Regions from separate parts of the Peribacillus sp. R9-11 genome, predicted to be linked through region 1. Evidence: a T-box and tRNA genes for the amino acid it is inferred to sense, from the RefSeq annotation. Region 1 holds a T-box; the other holds one or more tRNA genes.

The links. The T-box of region 1 lies ahead of glyQ (glycine--tRNA ligase subunit alpha). A T-box ahead of a tRNA ligase gene usually reads a tRNA of that ligase, here a tRNA-Gly.
Region 2: it encodes a tRNA-Gly, which carries the amino acid that the T-box ahead of glyQ (glycine--tRNA ligase subunit alpha) is inferred to sense. The anticodon was not compared.

What each region holds. Positions count from the first base shown of each region.
Region 1 is NZ_CP133763.1:3,931,275-3,940,935, forward strand. It holds gene glyS (glycine--tRNA ligase subunit beta) at 1-1,994, opposite strand, end outside; gene glyQ (glycine--tRNA ligase subunit alpha) at 1,981-2,877, opposite strand; T-box leader at 3,067-3,241, opposite strand; gene recO (DNA repair protein RecO) at 3,300-4,052, opposite strand; gene RE409_RS19110 (YqzL family protein) at 4,086-4,229, opposite strand; gene era (GTPase Era) at 4,329-5,258, opposite strand; gene RE409_RS19120 (cytidine deaminase) at 5,251-5,679, opposite strand; gene RE409_RS19125 (diacylglycerol kinase family protein) at 5,689-6,066, opposite strand; gene ybeY (rRNA maturation RNase YbeY) at 6,044-6,520, opposite strand; gene RE409_RS19135 (HD family phosphohydrolase) at 6,517-8,688, opposite strand; gene RE409_RS19140 (PhoH family protein) at 8,881-9,661, opposite strand, start outside.
Region 2 is NZ_CP133763.1:1,035,284-1,044,944, forward strand. It holds gene RE409_RS04935 (ABC transporter ATP-binding protein) at 1-1,657, opposite strand, end outside; gene RE409_RS04940 (NADP-dependent oxidoreductase) at 2,148-3,176, shown strand; gene RE409_RS04945 (FUSC family protein) at 3,477-5,429, shown strand; gene RE409_RS04950 (YbjN domain-containing protein) at 5,583-5,996, shown strand; tRNA gene RE409_RS04955 (tRNA-Gly) at 6,186-6,259, shown strand; gene RE409_RS04960 (B3/B4 domain-containing protein) at 6,585-7,253, opposite strand; gene queG (tRNA epoxyqueuosine(34) reductase QueG) at 7,359-8,498, shown strand; gene RE409_RS04970 (amidase domain-containing protein) at 8,951-9,661, shown strand, end outside.

The DNA of each region.
Region 1 (9,661 bases):
TTATTACGGATTGCTTCATCATCTGCCATGACCATTGTATTCTCGAAATATGATTCTATTTCCGATTGAAGCGAGATAAGATGTTCAAAACGCTCTTTCTCTTTTTTAGTTTCAGCATATCGCAATGCTACTGTTTGATATTTTTCATAAAGCGCTTTTTCCTGCTCATTTTCAAAAGCATTCGGGTCAACTGTCACTTTATGGTCACACTTTACAGCAATATTCATAACACGACTTAATGCTTCGAGGCTTTCTTTAAAGCCTGCTTCATCTTTTTTCGCGTCCAATACATGAGCACGTTCTACTAAAGAGTGTATAAACCCAATCTCGTCGATCAGAACGGCATCAATTAAATCATAACGAATCTGCTGTTCTTGAAGTAAATGTTTTACCCGCGCTTTAAAGAAGGTAAACATGTCTGCTTTTACTTCCTCTAAATCGCGTTTTAGAAGACCTTTTGATTCAAGTCCTTTAAGTCCTAGAGTAATAAGCTCTTCTAAAGAGATATTCCATTTTTTCTCCGCTAAAATTTGAACAACACCGCTTGCCTGTCTTCTCAATGCGTATGGATCCTGGGAGCCGGTTGGAATGACGCCAATAGCAAAGAATGATGCGAGAGTATCAATTTTTTCGGCTATACTTACAACTGCTCCAATAACAGAAGGCGGCACATTGTCATCCGCATGTCTTGGCATGTAGTGTTCATTGATTGCAGCCGCTACTTCTTTTGCTTCTCCTTTTAGGAGCGCATACTTCTCACCCATATACCCTTGCAATTCGGGGAATTCATAAACCATATGACTTACTAAATCAAATTTAGCAATTTCAGCAGCACGAAGCGCCAGATCCTTTTCTGCCTTTAAATTCAAAGCATCTGCCAGAACGCCTGTCACCGCTGTTACACGGGCTGTTTTCTCAGCTAAGGTACCTATTTCTTCATGATAAACGATGCTGTCGAGTTTTTTCAAAGCATCTGCTATCTCTTTTTTCTGATCTTCTTTAAAGAAGAATGCCGCATCCGATAAACGCGCACGCAACACTTTTTCATTTCCTTTAGATACCTTTTCTAGATGACGGTCATCTCCATTACGAACGGTTACAAAGAATGCAAGTAACTTGCCGCCTTGATCTTTAACTGGGAAATAACGTTGGTGCTCCTTCATTGAAGTGATCAAAACTTCAGCTGGAAGTTCAAGGAATTCTTCTTCAAAATGGCCAAATAACACCGTTGGGTACTCTACCAAATTATTGACTTCTTCAAGCAGATCTTCATCAACTGGGATGATCCAGCCTTTTTCCTGCTCAAGACTTTTAATCTGTTCTAAAATAACACTACGACGTTTTTCTGGATTAGCCATGACAAACTGGTCTCTTAACGTTGCTTCGTACTGTTCAGGATCCTCTATCCTTGCAGCTTCTCCTAAGAAGCGATGTCCCTTTGTTTCACGGCCAGTTTCAACATCAGCTATGGAAAATGGCACTACTTCGTTGCCGAATAATGCAATCAGCCATTTAATCGGACGGACAAAACGAAGGTCTTGGTTGGCCCAACGCATATTTTTCGGGAACGTCATCCCGCTGATAATTTCCTGCAACTCAGATAAAAGCTGGGAAGTCGGTTGTCCTTTAATGAATTTATTTACATGGGCATATTCAATACCCTTAAGTTCTTTAAAATAAATATCCTCAGCGGTCATCCCTTGGCCTCTAACAAACCCTAATGCTGCTTTAGACCAGTTTCCTTCACTGTCCAAAGCAATTTTTTTAGCTGGTCCTTTTGCTTCTTCTTCGATATCTTTTTGTGATTCTGAAACGTCTTTTACCAATATGGCCAAACGTCTTGGTGTGGAAAAAGCTTCAACCGCTCCGAATTCAATTGCTTTTTCCTTAAGCCATTTCTGTACTTTATCTGACAACTGTTTCATAGACGCTGTCACAAAACGAGCCGGCATCTCTTCCAATCCAATTTCCAATAACAAATCACGCTTGCTCATTTGTATTCTCTCCTTTCACTTTTAGAATCGGGAAGCCTAATTTTTCCCGCTCTTCATAGAAGGTTTTGGCAACCTTACGTGCTAAGTTACGGCAGCGGGCTATATATCCCGTTCTTTCCGTTACTGAAATCGCACCTTTTGCATCCAAAAGATTAAATGTATGTGAACATTTTAAAACATAATCATAGGCAGGATGTACAAGCCCTTCTTCCATTTGGCGATGTGCTTCCTTTTCATACATTGTGAAAAGTTGAAATAACATATCAAGGTCGGATGTTTCAAACGTATATTTTGAATGCTCGTATTCCGGCTGTCCAAAAATATCTCGTACTGTAAATCCTTCTGTCCATTCTAGATCAAACACATTTTCTTTTTCCTGAATGTAGGAAGCAAGACGCTCGATTCCATATGTAATTTCCACGGAAACCGGCTTACACTCAAGACCGCCTACCTGTTGGAAATACGTAAATTGTGTAATTTCCATTCCATCAAGCCAAACTTCCCAGCCAAGACCAGCACAACCTAATGATGGGTTTTCCCAGTTATCTTCTACAAAGCGAATATCATGCTCAAGCGGGTTAATACCTAATGCGCGCAATGAATCCAAATACAGCTCTTGGATATTGTCTGGTGATGGCTTCATGATTACTTGGAATTGATGATGTTGATAGAGACGGTTAGGATTCTCTCCATAACGACCGTCTGCTGGACGGCGGGATGGCTCCACATAAGCAACACTCCACGGTTCAGGTCCAATTGCTCTAAGGAAAGTATAAGGGCTCATCGTTCCTGCCCCCTTCTCGACATCATAAGCATTCATTAATATGCAGCCTTGTTCAGACCAATGCTTTTGTAAAGTTAAAATCATATTTTGAATATTCATCGTACACCTCCAGATTATTTAAAACGCCTCTTTATGAAATTAGGGACGGGAACTCCTATACCAGTAATTTTGAATCGTTTATCGGCCACGCATGGCATTTCACCAATTAATTCAAGTGTTTTACCGGTCCATTCATTGTTATTCTTTCGCATTTTTGCAAACAAAAAACTCCCGTCTCTATGCGAAATGCATAGGGACGAGAGTTTACCCGCGGTTCCACCCTAATTGCCGTTAATAAACCGGCCTCTTTTCAAAGCTACATGCTCCGGAACGCCTTCCCTGTAAATCCATACCCCGGCTTTCACCATCCCGGGTTCGCTTTTTATGGAGAATGACAGATACTCTTTTCCATCAACGCAATCTTCTTATTTTAATGATTAGAATTTTATACAATCAAGCCTGGAATGTCAATAGGTCAAATCTTAAAACATATCTTTCATCGTATCAATCTGTTTTAAGAACTTTTTTGATTTTAAATGGAGGCCTGAATACTCTTCATAATAAGCATCAATGATTTTCTGCAGTTCTTTTTTCGTTTCAGGCTTAACCGAAATGTTTCCGAGCCTTGATAAATCCAAATAATAAAATATTCGCAGCAATTTAACGGCTGCGGGTGAAATTTTATAGTGATATGGGTCTTTTCCCAGACAGCGGTGACAAATAAAACCACCTTCCCGTAGCGAGAAGGAGAATTCTCCTTCTGTTTCACCACAAACAGCACATTGATTTAGTACTGGGTTAATCCCGTTGACGGGCAGCATCTTCATTTCGAAAATAAATTTCAAAACCTCCGCGTCATATTCTTCGTTTATGTAATGCAAGGTTTGCGAGAGTAATTCAAACAGATATGGATTTGGTTTCTTATCATCTACGCTTTTATCAACCAATTCAACAATGTATGAAGCATATGCAGTGGCAAAAAGGTCCTCCCTTATAAAACGAAGGGAGTCGACCATTTCTCCTTGTTGAAGACTTCCGAGTCCGCTTGATGTAGAAACAAGGAAATACCCGGAGCAAAAAAGTTGGGTGACGGCAGCAAGCCTGCTATTAGGTTTACTGGCTCCTCTAGCCATAACTCCAATTTTCCCTAGCTCACGGGTATAAATAGTAATAATTTTGTTGTTTTCTCCATATGCAGTCCGTCTTATGACAATGCCTTCACATTTTTGGAGCATACCAAGACACCACCCATGCTTGCCAAGACTATCTTATGAAACAGGAAAATCAATATCTGCTAGCTCATCACTCAATACTAAGGGTCTTTCCTGTCTTTCGACTTCTATCTCCTTAAACAGCAAATAGGTGTCCACATTACCTGTTTCACTAAATAACTCCCAGGTAAAATCCAACATATAAAGCCCACCTTTCATTTTTAACTAGCAATATAAATATCCGACCATATGATTAGCTTGACCTTTTTCCACACTTTCATGAAGCGTAAATTTTGCTAATTAATACTCACTTTCATTGAAACCATAATCGCGAAGTTGGCTCGCTTTGTTACGCCAATCCTTCTGTACCTTCACCCATAGTTCCAGGAATACTTTCGAGCCTAATAAATTCTCGATATCAACCCTCGCACGGCTACCGACTTCTTTCAACATTTTCCCTTGCTTACCAATAACAATACCTTTTTGTGAATCACGTTCTACCACAATCGTAGCCATAACATTAATTGTATCACTGTTATCCATTTTTTTTATTGAATCGATAACAACAGCCACTGAATGGGGAATCTCCTCCCTAGTCAGGTGCAGAACTTTTTCGCGGACCAATTCAGAAATAATAAAACGCTCCGGATGATCAGTTACTTGGTCAGCTGGATAAAACTGTGGACCTTCAGGAAGATGCTCCTTGATTTGCTCAAGCAGTGTATCGACATTATTGCCTTCAAGCGCTGAGATTGGAACGACGGCCGCGAACGGATAAAGCTTTTGATATTTCTCAATAATTGGAAGTAAATCATCAGGGTGCATAGCATCAATTTTGTTGACTACAAGGAAAACAGGTGTTTTTACGGTTTGTAGTTTTTCAATGATAAACTCATCACCACGTCCGTATCCTTCTGTCGCATTAATCATGAAGAGAATCAAATCGACCTCTTTCAATGTATTTGTTGCTACCTTCATCATAAAGTCCCCAAGCTTATGCTTCGGTTTATGAATACCCGGTGTATCAATGAATATCATTTGTGAATCGTTTTGTGTAAGTACACCTTGAACCTTGTTTCTCGTTGTTTGCGGTTTATCACTCATAATGGCAATTTTTTGACCAATAACCCGGTTCAAAAATGTACTCTTGCCAACATTAGGTCGTCCTATAATCGAAATAAAACCTGATTTGTAACCTTTTACTTGTGTTTCGTCAAATAGTTTATTCATTTAAATCCTCCGGTGAAAAAGCTCCTGGAAGCAATTCCTGTACTGTTAGTTCTTTAATATCCCCGTTTAAGTTGGTTAAAACAACCATCATATCTTGTTCACATAGTTCTGAAATAACCTGCCTGCACGCTCCGCATGGGGAAACAGGACGATCAGTATCTGCCACGACTGCTAGTTTTGTGAACTTCTTATCATTATGGGCATAGGCACTAAATAAAGCGGTTCTTTCTGCGCAATTGCACATACTATATGCAGCATTTTCTATATTGCACCCATGATAAACCTTACCATCGGCAGTTAATAAAGCAGCCCCTACTTTGAATTTTGAATAAGGTACATAAGCCTTTTCCCTTGCTTTTTTAGCTTCCTCAATCAATTCATTCGTATTCAATTCACATCTTCCTTTCAAATTGGATACCATTTCAACCACCTATAGACCAAACTTCGGCAAAAAGATAATCAATCCAACTATTATAGAAAATATAGCATATATGAATACAGCTCCGGCTGCAATATCTTTTGCCTGCTTAGCAAGGGGATGGATTTGGTCTGTTACCAGGTCTACAACTCTTTCAATCGCTGAATTAACGAGCTCTAATGTAATCGTACCAGCAATGGCAGCCAAAATGAACAGCCATTCCATCCCATTCAATGAGAAATACCAACCAAAGAATACGACGATTACTGTTAATACGAAATGAATCTTTATATTACGTTCTGTTCGAACTGCTTCCAAAATCCCCTGACAGGCAAAAGAGAAGCTTTTTATTAAAGGATACTTTTTTTTACCCTTCTCTTGAAAGTCCATATTCTTCCAAGATCTCCTTTTGTTTAGTAAACATCACTTTTTCATCTTCTTCAGTCATGTGATCAAAGCCTAGTAAATGAAGAAAACCATGAAGAGCTAAAAACCCAAGTTCACGGTCAAAAGAATGTCCGTATTCTTCTGCCTGCTCCTTAGTACGCTCAATGGAAATGATAATATCACCCAGCATACGAGGCATTTCGGCCCCGATAATTTCTACTTCATCTTCACCCATCTCTTCCAGTGCAAAAGAAATGACATCGGTAGCTGCATCTTTATGGCGATATTCTTTATTGATTTCCTGAATTCTTTTATTATCTACAAAAGTGACAGACAGTTCCGTATCTTCTTCAATATTTTCTTTTTTAGCCGCAAATTGCAGAATACTTTCAACAAGGTTCTGAGCTTTTTCCGTAACTTCGTTCGTTTCATCCATTAAATCGATTGCTAAAATCATTCTTTCACCTTCTGTCCTAATTTATCCGGCTCCGGATATTCAATCCTGGAGTGGAAGATACCATTAAGCGATTCACATAAGGAATGCTTCACGATACTTAATTCTCTCATAGTAATGTCACATTCATCAAATTGACCGTCTTGAATTCTGTCCTGAATAATAAAACTTACCAGCTCTTCAATCTTCTCAGGTGTAGGGTGCTGCATCGATCTCACCGCGGCCTCTACACTATCAGCAATCCCTATGACAGCGACTTCCTTCATTTTCGCTCTCGGGCCTGGGTAACGGTAACAGGCTTCAACTGTCGTATCATCCTGCTTCTTCGCCTTATGATAGAAAAATTTCAATAAAGTAGTCCCGTGATGCTGCTCCGCAATATCAACAATCTCTTTCGGGAATTTATGACTGCGCAACATCTCTCCACCATCAACAGCATGGGCAATGATGATATCCCTACTCGTTTCCGGCTGCAGTCGATCATGCGGGTTTTCCTCATTCATCTGATTCTCGATGAAAAAATGCGGACGTTTCGTCTTGCCTATATCATGATAATAACTGCCGACCCTTGCAAGCAATCCATTTGATCCAATAGCTTCACAAGCTGATTCCGCTAAATTGGCCACCATTACACTGTGATGGTAGGTTCCTGGTGCTTCAATTAAAATTTTTCGTAGTAAAGGGTGGTTTGGATTTGAAAGTTCGATTAGCTTCATCGATGATAAGATCCCGAAACCTGCCTCAAAAAACGGTAACAGGCCCATTGTCAAAACAGCTGAACCCACTCCCGATCCTATTGCTGCGGCAGCATAGTACAAATACTCCATTTTAGTATAATGCCCGTCCATTATAAAGATAAGCGAAAATACAAATGCCATATTGATTAAAGACATCAGAAGTCCTGCAATCAGAACTTTTGATTTGAAATTGGGGCGCGATAATATAATGATTGCCGCCAAACCCCCGAAAATAATATAAAGTCCCATAGAGAAATCTAGATTTCCAGGTGTATCACCATTAAATATAATCGTACCATACGAACCTAATAAAATAATCATTGCTACAGCTAGCTTATCATTCAATAAAATCTTAATAAGCATAGCCGCCATGGCACCTGGGAAAATGTATTCTAAATTCGAATTTTTAAGATCTGCGAAAACACTGACAGTTTTCATAGTTGCCATCGAAAGGATAAAGACAAGACTGAAGATCAATAACTGATTGTATTTGTTATCCCTTTTGGAAATTGAAATGTAAAAAAAGTAATAAAAAGCTCCAAAAGTTAAAAGGATAAATAGCAGTAGCCCAATATAAGGATAAATAGTAGACTCTGTACTTAAAAAACCTGCCAGTTCAAGTTGCCTGTACACATCCCGGTCTACTAACTGATTTTCTTCAACAATAATCTGCCCCTGAAGAATTCTAATAGGCTCTACGCTTTCGACTGCTTTCCTACGTTGCTCCTCGGTTTTATCCTTATCGAAAAACACATTTTGGATGATTGCCGTGCGTGCAAGGGAATTAGAGGCTTTTTTCATATCGCTATTAATGCTCATATACCCTAATTCTTCTACAACCTTTTTCTTGGCATTTTCGACATCACTGGCCGCAATTCGTGAGCTCATCACATTATTAACAGCCGTGATTGTTGAGTCTTTTGCAATTTCCAGCTCATCTTCATTCGCCTGCACTAAAGCAAGGAAAACAGAATCCTCAATATTTCTATTGACTTCATCTGTCAATTTTTCTTTTAAAATGGAAACCTTCTGAGCATCAGTTTTTATTGGTTCCTTTTTATCTTCCTTTCCTTCCTCTTTTTTATCTCTTTCAGGATCTGTTTCTTTATTCACCTCAATCGCCGAATCAAAAATGGATGAAATCAGATCGACTTTATTTTTGGCGTATTCTTTTTTTAATGTATAGACATCCGCCACTTGTTTTGAAATCTCTTCTTTTTCTTGTTCGGTCTTATATGTATCTTCTACAGTCTTTGTTGAACGAATAGTTTGTTCTGCCGGCTTAAAAAGCTCTACCTGGACTTTTTCCGGTTTGACATTGGAAAACATTAATCCATACGTAAACAAACCAAGTATCAGAAACAACAGTACTTGAAAAAAACGATGGACCAATAGCCCCTTTATTTTAGTAAAAAATTTCTGGATACGATTCAAGGAAGGTCCTCCTATAAAAAAGTGATGTAATATTCTAGATATGTAAAATCATAACAGTTTTCTTGTTAATTTTCACCCTGGTTATGATAAATGTAAAGCTTCTTCCGTTCTATTTCTACTTTTTGCTAATAAAGACACACAATCTACACACAGCACGAAAAATCCGCCGAGTGGAATTGGCGGATTTTTTTCTTATTCCTTTGCCTGCTCGTAAGCAGTAATGATTTTGGCTACAAGTGGATGTCTTACAACATCACTTTGTTCAAAATAAACAAATGAAAGACCTTTAACATTTTTCAAGATTTCTTCAACCCGAACCAAACCAGACTTCATTCCTTTGGGAAGGTCAATCTGTGTACGGTCTCCCGTAATGACCATCTTTGAACCGAATCCAAGCCGAGTTAAGAACATCTTCATTTGGGCTTCAGTCGTATTTTGTGCCTCATCCAAGATGACAAATGCATCTTCAAGCGTACGTCCCCTCATGTAGGCAAGAGGAGCAATTTCAATCGTTCCACGTTCTATCATCCTTTGGGTCTGTTCCATCCCCAGAAGGTCATGTAGGGCGTCATATAACGGCCGTAGGTACGGATCTACTTTTTCCTTCAGATCTCCTGGCAGGAAACCTAGGCTTTCACCCGCTTCAACAGCCGGTCGAGTCAGGATAATTCTTTTAACATGGCCATTTTTTAATGCATTAATCGCCATCACTACAGCAAGGTAGGTCTTCCCGGTTCCAGCAGGCCCAATTCCAAATACTAAGTCTTGCTTCTTTATAGCTTGAATATAGTATCTCTGACCGATTGTTTTGACTTTAATGGATTTCCCTTTAGCTGTTTTAGCGATTTCCTCTTCATATAATTCACCGAAATATTCCAAGGTCCCTTTTCTAGCCAATTCAATTGCATATAGAACATCCCTGGAACTGATTGTAATTCCTTTTCTAATTACTGTTAATAGTGCTTTCAATATT
Region 2 (9,661 bases), 2.8 Mb from region 1:
TTTTCCCTTTTTCTAGGAAGATGATTTGATCTGAATTAATGACAGTCGATAGGCGGTGAGCAATTACTATTGTTGTTCTGCCTTTCATTAAATCATTTAACGCCTGTTGAACAACATGTTCCGATTTGCTGTCTAGGCTTGAGGTAGCTTCATCAAGCATTAATATTTTTGGGTTTCTTAAAAATGCACGAGCAATCGCAATTCTTTGTCTTTGACCGCCTGATAATTTCATACCTCGTTCACCAACCTCAGTATCATATCCGTTTGGAAGTTCAGAAATAAACTGATCGGCATACGCCATTTTAGCTACTTGATTTAATTCTTCATCTGTTATATCCCGATCTATTCCATAACAAATATTATCTCTAATTGTACCTGATACAATAGGACTTTCTTGCGAAACATAACCAATCTGGCTTCTCCATGAAAGGAGTGTGAAATCATTTATGGATTTCCCACCTATGGAGATAGAGCCTTGCTGTGGTTTATAGAAACGCTCAAATAATGAGAAAAGAGTCGTTTTTCCGCTGCCACTTGGGCCGACAATTGCAGTGACTTTACCTGCTTCAACGGTAAAGCTTATATCTTTAAGTACCTGTTCTCCATTATTATAACTATAGTTTAGATGATCCACGGTGATTGATTGATTGATATTTTGAACTTGCTGATTCGCGTCTTCTTCCTCTTCTGAATCCAAAATGGAAATTATACGCTCTGTTGCACCCGTAGCTTTTTGGAATTGTGTAAAGAAACCTGCTAATTGAGCCATTGGCATGATAATTTGGAAAAGGTACATAATGAATGCAACTAAAGCTCCAGCTGACAGAGCTCCTGAAGAAACACGCATTCCCCCATAACCTAAAATTAGGACAAGTAATGCCATCATGACTAAACTCATTAGTGGGCCAATTAAAGCTTGTATTTTTGCTTCTTTTAATCCGAATTGAAATAATTTGGTAATCCCTTTATTTCCATTTTGATATTCAAATGTTTCTGCATTGGATGCTTTAACTAGACGGATTTCGGTTAGCACCTGTTGGAGAATTGAGGTGAAACTTGCTGTCTCATCCTGCATCCCCTTTGATATTTGATGCATTTTTTTGCCAAGCGGCATTAATATTAAAACAGAGAGTGGGATTGCAATGAGCATCAACAATGTCATTTTCCAATCCAGTACAAATAACACAATCATGGAGCCTACAATGGAAATGATTCCTGTAACGAAATTAGATAGGTGTTCCGAAATTAATCCTTTCACTACAGTTGTATCATTTGTCATTCGACTAACTGTTTCTCCTGATTGATGTTCATCAAAATAATTCACGGGTAATACAAGTAATTTTCTCCATAGTTGATCTCGAATACCCGCTACTACAGATTGCCCGATCCGATTTAATAAATAGATGGAAAATCCACTAGCCAATGCTTGAACAATAATTGCAAGAACGAGAAGTGTGATCCGTTCAGTGCTTAGTGAGCTAATTGAAAAATCATTAATAAGATTCTTTGTGAATAACGGGACTAATAATCCTACACCTGTTGTACTTAAGCTTAATACTAAAGCAATCCCTATCATTAGTTTAGAAGGCTTTGTTTGTTGAACTAATCGAATAAACTGGCGCCATCCTTTTTGCTTTTTTACTTCTGACATATTTATTTACATCCTTTCTTAATCCTTTTTACAAGAGGAAGTATACAAAGAAGTTATGAATTGAATATGAACTTCTAAGTTAATTATTCTATTTAGTGGTTTTTTCGAAATAACTGGTAACATGACTTTGTTTTGCTAGTTAATCTACCAAAAAAGCAAACATAGGGATGCCGTAGCTAAAATCCGTGCATGAATGATTTGTTAAATAAGTGATACTTCATATTAGATGAAGCCGTTGAACAAATCATAAATCAACTTTAATGTTTACCAAAGCCTTTTGTATAAAATATACAGGAGTTTGCCCTAATCCAGATGACCTTTATATGAATGAAATAGATAGGACATAATAGATATCATAGGATTTAGATATTTTAGTAAGGGTTACATATAGAAAAGTATGGAATTATCAAGAGGGCATAATTTTTGACCAAGGATCTTTAACAGTGATACGCTTACTTTTAGATATTACGTATTCAAAATCAAGGAGGAACACAAAATGACACAATCCAAACAACAAAAAATCACCCTGGCAAACCGACCAAAAGGAATGCCTTCGAAAGAAGATTTTAACTTTGTGGAGAGTGATGTTCCCACACCAAAAGAAGATCAAATATTATTACGGACGCTTTATTTATCTGTCGATCCATACATGCGTGGAAGAATGCAAGATACTAAATCATATATAGCTCCATTTGAATTGAATAAGGTCATCACTGGAGGCGTTGTAGCCGAAGTGGTAGAATCCAATTCGAATTCCTTCAAACAAGGAGATGTTGTTGTTGGGAATATCGACTGGGCAGAGTATACGGTGGTCAATGAAAAAGAAATCCGAGTGATTGATCCTAAAGTTGCCCCTGTCACAACTCATTTAGGGATTCTCGGGATGACTGGTTTAACAGCTTACTTTGGTTTGCTCGATATCGGAAAACCTCAAGAAGGTGAAACAGTCGTGGTTTCTGGAGCAGCTGGGGCTGTTGGTTCAGTAGTTGGACAAATTGCTAAAATCAAAGGTGCTAAGGTAGTAGGCATTGCTGGCTCAGATGAAAAACTTGAGTATTTAACAAAAGAGCTTGGCTTCGATGGAGCTGTTAATTATAAAAAAGATAGCTTTGCGACAGATTTAAAAAACGCTGTTCCTAACGGAGTCGATGTTTATTTCGATAATGTTGGCGGTGAGGTAACGGATGCTGTTTTCACACTTTTAAATACAAATGCTCGTATTCCATTATGCGGAGCGATTTCCTCTTATAATGCAGAAGGAAAAGATTTAGGGCCGCGTCTGCAATCGGCGATGATCAAAACGAGTGCACTTATGAAAGGTTTCACAGTTGGTAATTATGCCGAAAGATTCCAAGAAGGTGCGACAGATTTAGGGGAATGGCTACAGCAAGGAAAATTGAAGTATGAAGAAACCATTATTGAAGGGTTTGAAAATACCCCTGATGCATTTCTAGGTTTATTTAAAGGAACGAATCTGGGTAAACAACTTGTAAAAGTTGCAGAACCTAAATACGCTACGCTCTAAGCATGGGAACCTAGTAGAGGGTAACATTGGTGTGACATAGTCTTTAAAACAGTATTGAAAAAAGAGTAAATAATTAAGGGTATATAATAAGCGGCCTTTTTTCGATATTCAATCGGGGGAAGGCCGTTTCCCTTTTCCTAGATACGAGAAAGATTAACGTATATTCCTCTTCCTTTAAGGTATCTTTTGTTGTTAATGAAGGATATTAAAAGAAGCTCTAGATTAAGCCATCAAGATAACGGTTGAATAGCGTCAAAAGAGAAGATAGGGAGCGAATTATTTAATGAAAGGAAAAGTGAAATGGGCAAAAATAAACAAAGAGTATCTTCAAAGTCTCCGAAATTAGAAGCGATACATACGACATTTAAACAGGCTTTTGAAATAAAAAAGAATCCATTTCCGTGGATAAAGGCATTGAGTGCAGGAATTGCTGCTGCATTACCTGTATTCATAGGATTATTATTTGGGAATTTTGAGTACGGTTTACTGGCAGGAATTGGTGGATTCTCTTATTTATACGTGTTTAACCAACCGTATGAGCAAAGAGCTAAAAAGATTTTCTTTGTAATGTGGGGCCTTTCTTTATCTGTTGTCTTAGGAACCCTTTTGGCCCCATATCAGCTAGGGACAGCTATAGTGATGGGGATTATTGGGGCATGTGTATTTTTCATTTTTGGTGCTTTAAATATCACTGGTCCTTCGGCAATATTTTTCGTTTTGAGTTTTGCGCTTGCTACAGGTATGCCTATTGATCAATCACTTGCGCCGTTACGTGGAGGGCTTGTTTTATTAGGTGGGGCATTATCTTGGATAATCTGTATGTTAGGCTGGTTTTACAATCCCCATGGACCTGAAACTAATGCAGTGGAAAAAGTGTATAGAGAGTTGGCGGTATTCTTTGATTCAATAGGGACAGAGAAGTTTAATACAGCAAGACACAGAACGGTACTAGCAATGAAGCAAGCAGAAAATACGCTTTTAGCCGGGTATTCAGCCAAGAGAAGTACAGATATATTTAAGCGGTTGTTTCTTTTAAATGAACATGCAAACGCGATATTCTTGAGAGTTCTTGAAATTTCTTTGAACAATAAGATCGTACTTCCACCTGAATTAGGGAAATCCGTTCAGGCATTAGCTGACTCTATTGGATCTAAAACGAAAAATAAATCAAAGATTCTTCAGCCAGAGCAGGTTGATAAAGAAGTAGAAGATTTATTCATAAAAATCTATAATGCAGATGCCATCATGAATGAACCGGTTCAAAAAATTCATCAAGAAGTCTTAATCTCAAAGCCTTCTCTAAAAACCATATTTCTGGGGGCATTTGATAAAAACTCCATAGTCTTTCTCACTTCTGTACGATATGGAACAATCCTTACTATCGCCGCTATCATCGCTTATTCAGCCGGTTTTAATCGTTCGTATTGGGTGCCCTTATCCTGTGCTGCAGTAATGTCCGGTGCTACCATTATCGCCACATTTCATCGTGCTGTTCAAAGGACTTTCGGGACAATCATTGGGCTCCTATTAGCAAGTTTGATTCTTGCATCTGTTCATAACGAGTTTATTATTGTGCTAATCATCTTGTGTTTGACTTTCATTACAGAGCTTTTTATCGTTCGGAATTATGGGTTAGCTGCGATGTTCTTTACACCTTCAGCTTTAATCATGGCAGAATATTCAACTCAAAGTTACGACTTCAGTTTCTTTGCAACAGTAAGGATAACTGATATCGTTGTAGGGAGTATTATAGGCCTTGCTGGGTCATTGTTAGTCGGAAGTCGATCAGCGTCCAGTCTTCTGAGTCATTTTATCGCGAAAACGATTCGAAGTCAGGGTCAATTTTTATTAATGGCGTTCTCTGAAAATAATAGGACCCTTACATTTGATGAGAGCAGTGAACGAAGCAAAATGCAAACCAATATGGTCAATCTATTAACGGTATACAATACGTCTCTAGGTGAGATATTCAAAAACAAGGCCAGATTAGAGTCTCTATGGCCCGTAATATTCTCAATAGAACAATTGGGGTATTATCTAAATGCCAGCTTGAAATACTCTGAACGTCCTGTTCTTTCAGAGAAGGATCTCGCTCAATTGCTTTATGTTTTTGAAACCATGGCAATAGCTGCAGATAAAGATCAATCTTCAACAAATAAAACCGTACCAGAAATTGAAGGGTTTTCAAAAATTCGTCACGAGATTTTGGACCTCCAAGAAGCTCTTCAGTTTAGGGGAGAAGTTTCAAGCTAACCTTAGAGTTTTGTTTAAGGGAGTTCTTATTATTGGCTCCCTCAATTCAACTGAATGAATGCACTAGCTGAAAATAGAGGGTTTATTCAAAAAGTCTGTAAAAATGCCAATTTTCAGTATAAAATGTAAATACATACAGAAAGGTGATGGATCATGTCAAACGTTGCAAAATTTCGAGATTTTTTAACGCGCGAGAAAATCTATATGAATGAGTTGAAAGAAGATGACACCACCTTTTTTAGAGCAGAGCAAAAGTTAAAGGATGGCTGGAAGATTCTTTTAGTTTTTGCTTTCAACCAAAATGAAAATGTGGCGGATTTATTTTGCTTTAATGTTGCCGAGTTGAAGAATCCTGATAAAAGGCGGGATGTACATACACTGTTAAATGAATATAATGCTAATTTTAGATATTCAAAGTTGTATGAAGAAAAAGGGACTATTTCAATTCGTTATTCTTATTCCCTTGAGGGAGAATTTTTACCAGATCTAGCTTTCAGGAAGTTAATCATGTTACTTGAAACAGCGGAGCAGGTATACCCGTCGTTAATGGAAGTCATCTGGTCTTAACAGTGGAGATGTAGGGAAAGTTCTCTGTTATTAGAGAACTTTTTAACATCTTTAATAGAGTGATGAATATACTATTGTAACATTCATTAAATTTTTATTATTTTTTTAAAAATAACTATTGCATTTATTTAATATAAACTATATAATTAATTTTGTTGATAGCGATTCGACAAATTTCTACAAGAATACGCGGGTGTAGTTTAGTGGTAAAACCTCAGCCTTCCAAGCTGATGATGAGGGTTCGATTCCCTTCACCCGCTCCAATACATACTCATAACGCAGGGTTTCGTTACCTGGAGAACGAAGCTTTGCGTTTAAATATTTTATAATGAGAATTCTACTGTTTACAGTAGGGTTTTTTTTATTGTCTAGATTTGTATGTACCTATAATTTAAGGAAGTAGTATGAGATGAGGCTGATCCTGGGTGACTAAGAAACTAGTTGATATGTTGTCAGGAAGCGTATCAAGTGAATCCAAAACTGGGGAATGTGTTTGTAATAGAAGAAAAAACATTCACAGGTTGATATCCTATCCTATAAAAAGACCCCTTCCGATTTTGAAAGGGGTTTAGTTCTGCTCGATTGTTATTATACTTCTAAAATGGAATAAGTTCCTTCTCCACCGTGGATTTCGAGGAACATTTTCATTAAGGACTCTGTTAGCTGATGGGCTTCTTTGATTGGAGTCTTTGGTTGTAAATAGATGATTTGGATTGCCTTTTTCGTTTCTTCCGTGACCTTTGTTCGTTCTGAATCAACGTAGGGGCTTCCAAATGCTCCATCACGATCGGCAGAAGTAATCATGTTTTCCATTGAATTCAAGCGGCCATTCAAGCCGTTATACTCATCTGTACTCTCGCCAATTTTAATCGAGATATCTCCTGTTAATTTATCAGCATCATATATGCCAATAGGCACTTCATATAAAAGGGAGAAGAAGTTATTCAGGTCGATAGCGGAATGAATAGATGTTAAGTAATTTTGTTTTTTAACACGACGGTATAGAGCTTCCACGGAAGGACGGTAGCGTGACGGATTCGTTCCGGTCGTTTTGAAAATCTTTCGCCACTCTTTGATACCCGGGAAATCGGTTAATTCTTTTTCATCTAGATCGAAGAAAAGAGCTTCTTGAAATAACTGTAGTCTTCCTTTGACCATTTGCGGGGAGGGGCCAACTTCGATGTTTTCATATGTAATGATCCCAACTTTGAAATCAGGGATTTTACTGCTAAGATTAGCGGAAATGTTAATTTCCAAGCGTTACACCTCCAAAAATGATTGCAATTAGTTTATCATAGATAGCAATGGTTTGAAATGAATACAAGCTTCGATGGGAATAATGAATGAACGAAGGTGATAAATATGGATATGAATACACTTAAGCAAGAAGTGATTATATATAGTAAAGAGATTGGCATTGATAAAATTGGGTTTACATCAGCCTCTAATTTCACGGAATTGAAAAGTCGGCTGATCCGTCAGCAGGAACTAGATTATCAGTCAGGATTTGAAGAACCGGATATTGAAAAAAGGGTCAGGCCTGAAATGATTTTTGATAAACCGCAATCCATTATTTCGATTGCACTGGCCTATCCTTCTAAATTGAAGAATGCACCGCAAAGCACAAAAAGTGAGCGACGTGGGATTTTTTGCCGGGCCTCTTGGGGAACGGATTATCATACGGTTCTTCGCAATAAATTGCAGTTACTTGAGGATTTTATTAAAGATAAAGTGCCAGGAGCAATGGTAAAGTCTATGGTAGATACTGGTGAATTATCGGATCGTGCTGTTGCTGAGCGTGCAGGAATAGGCTGGAGTGCTAAAAATAGTATGATCATTACTCCTGAGTTTGGGTCTTATGTATATTTAGGTGACATGATTACAAACTTGCCATTTATACCGGATCAACCGATGGAAGATCAATGCGGGACTTGCAATAAATGTGTGGATGTTTGTCCAACAGGTGCACTTGTGCAGGGTGGCCAGCTGAATTCTAAGCGCTGTATTGCTTTTTTAACGCAGACAAAAGGATTTCTCCCTGATGAATTCAGGACGAAAATAGGCAATCGTTTGTACGGATGTGATACGTGCCAGACTGTTTGTCCGAAAAACAAAGGAATGGATTTTCACTTTCATGAAGAGATGGAGCCTGACCCTGAGGTTGCGAAGCCGTTGTTGAAGCCTCTGCTTACGATCTCAAATCGGGATTTCAAAGAAACATACGGCTATGTATCTGGTTCGTGGCGAGGCAAAAAGCCAATCCAGCGAAATGCCATTTTAGCATTAGCCCACTTTAAAGATGAAACGTCACTACCCGAATTGATTCAGATCATGAAGGAAGATCCACGTCCTGTATTACGGGGAACCGCGGCCTGGGCGATTGGGAAAATTGGACGGAAACAAGTAGTTTCTATTTTAGAGGAAGCTTTAATGAACGAAACCGATGAAGAGGTTCGTGCAGAAATTGAAAAAGGACTGCAGTTTACCTTGGAGCATCAATAATATTAAATATATCAGATATAGCCGCCTCGTAAGAAATTTAACGGGACGGCTTTTTTTATTTTTTGTAGAAATGTGAGGATGAGGGTTTAATATGTAGGTAAAAAAGAGTCCTCGATATGCTTGGACAACTTTCTGATTGCCGGCTAATTTTTTATATAGGGCGGGAGAAGCTCAAAACCTTTCAACCGGAATACAGGGGAGTAGATTTTGTATTCTGCTGTGATGATAGGCTAATAATACCTTTTATTTTTCAGATATATTATTTAATCAAGTGGATACCTTGGCTCGTGATGTTCGAAGCGTTTCTGCTAGTTTCTTTTGTTAATAAGAGTTTATTTCGAGGAAATGAACAAAAACAGGCCATTAATATATTCTTCTTTAATGAAGTTGTGTTTTTGTCCATGCCCTCATACATACACATTAGCATAGATGGTATGAAGGGGGGCATAATTTTGAGGGAACAATTGAAACAGCTTTTGCAAGAAAGAGTGGAGTGTTATACTTCCGATACTCAAGAACGCGATGAAAGAAAATTGCATCTGAAAAAGGAGTTAATGCGGAACCGCTCTACGGAAATTGTGCGGGTAAATGCTGCAGGCAAGGTTCACTCGAAGAGAAAGGAAGAAAAGGATACGGTATTGACCTATAAAGTACATCTACAATATTTATTGAAGCAGGAAGATTCTTTTTATATAGAAGAGGAAATGGAAGAAAGGGAGGCGAGGTTTAGAGATGGATATTTAATAGATGAACGTGACCTTGTACCAAGCTTTGAACCAGAAGAGGTGCCTCCAAAATGGGAAGAAGGTTCGGAGCGGCTATCTTATAAGTATGACAGGATGAAGGCCGTTCAGTATGCCGAGCGGTGGTGGAATGAATTTAATCCTGCGTACCACAAGTTCACTGATGATTGCACGAATTACATTTCACAATGTCTGCATGCAGGAGGAATCCCAATGTGGGGGGCGCCAAACAAAAATAAGGGCTGGTGGATAAGAGGGAAAAGCTGGAGCTATACCTGGACGACTGCACACTCCTTATATAATCTGCTCGCTGGCGGAAAGGGAATCCAGACAAAACGTTTAGAAACAGCTGAGGAGATGGATATAGGCGATATCATGTGTATTGACTTCGAAGGAAACGGACGCTTTGATCATAACTTG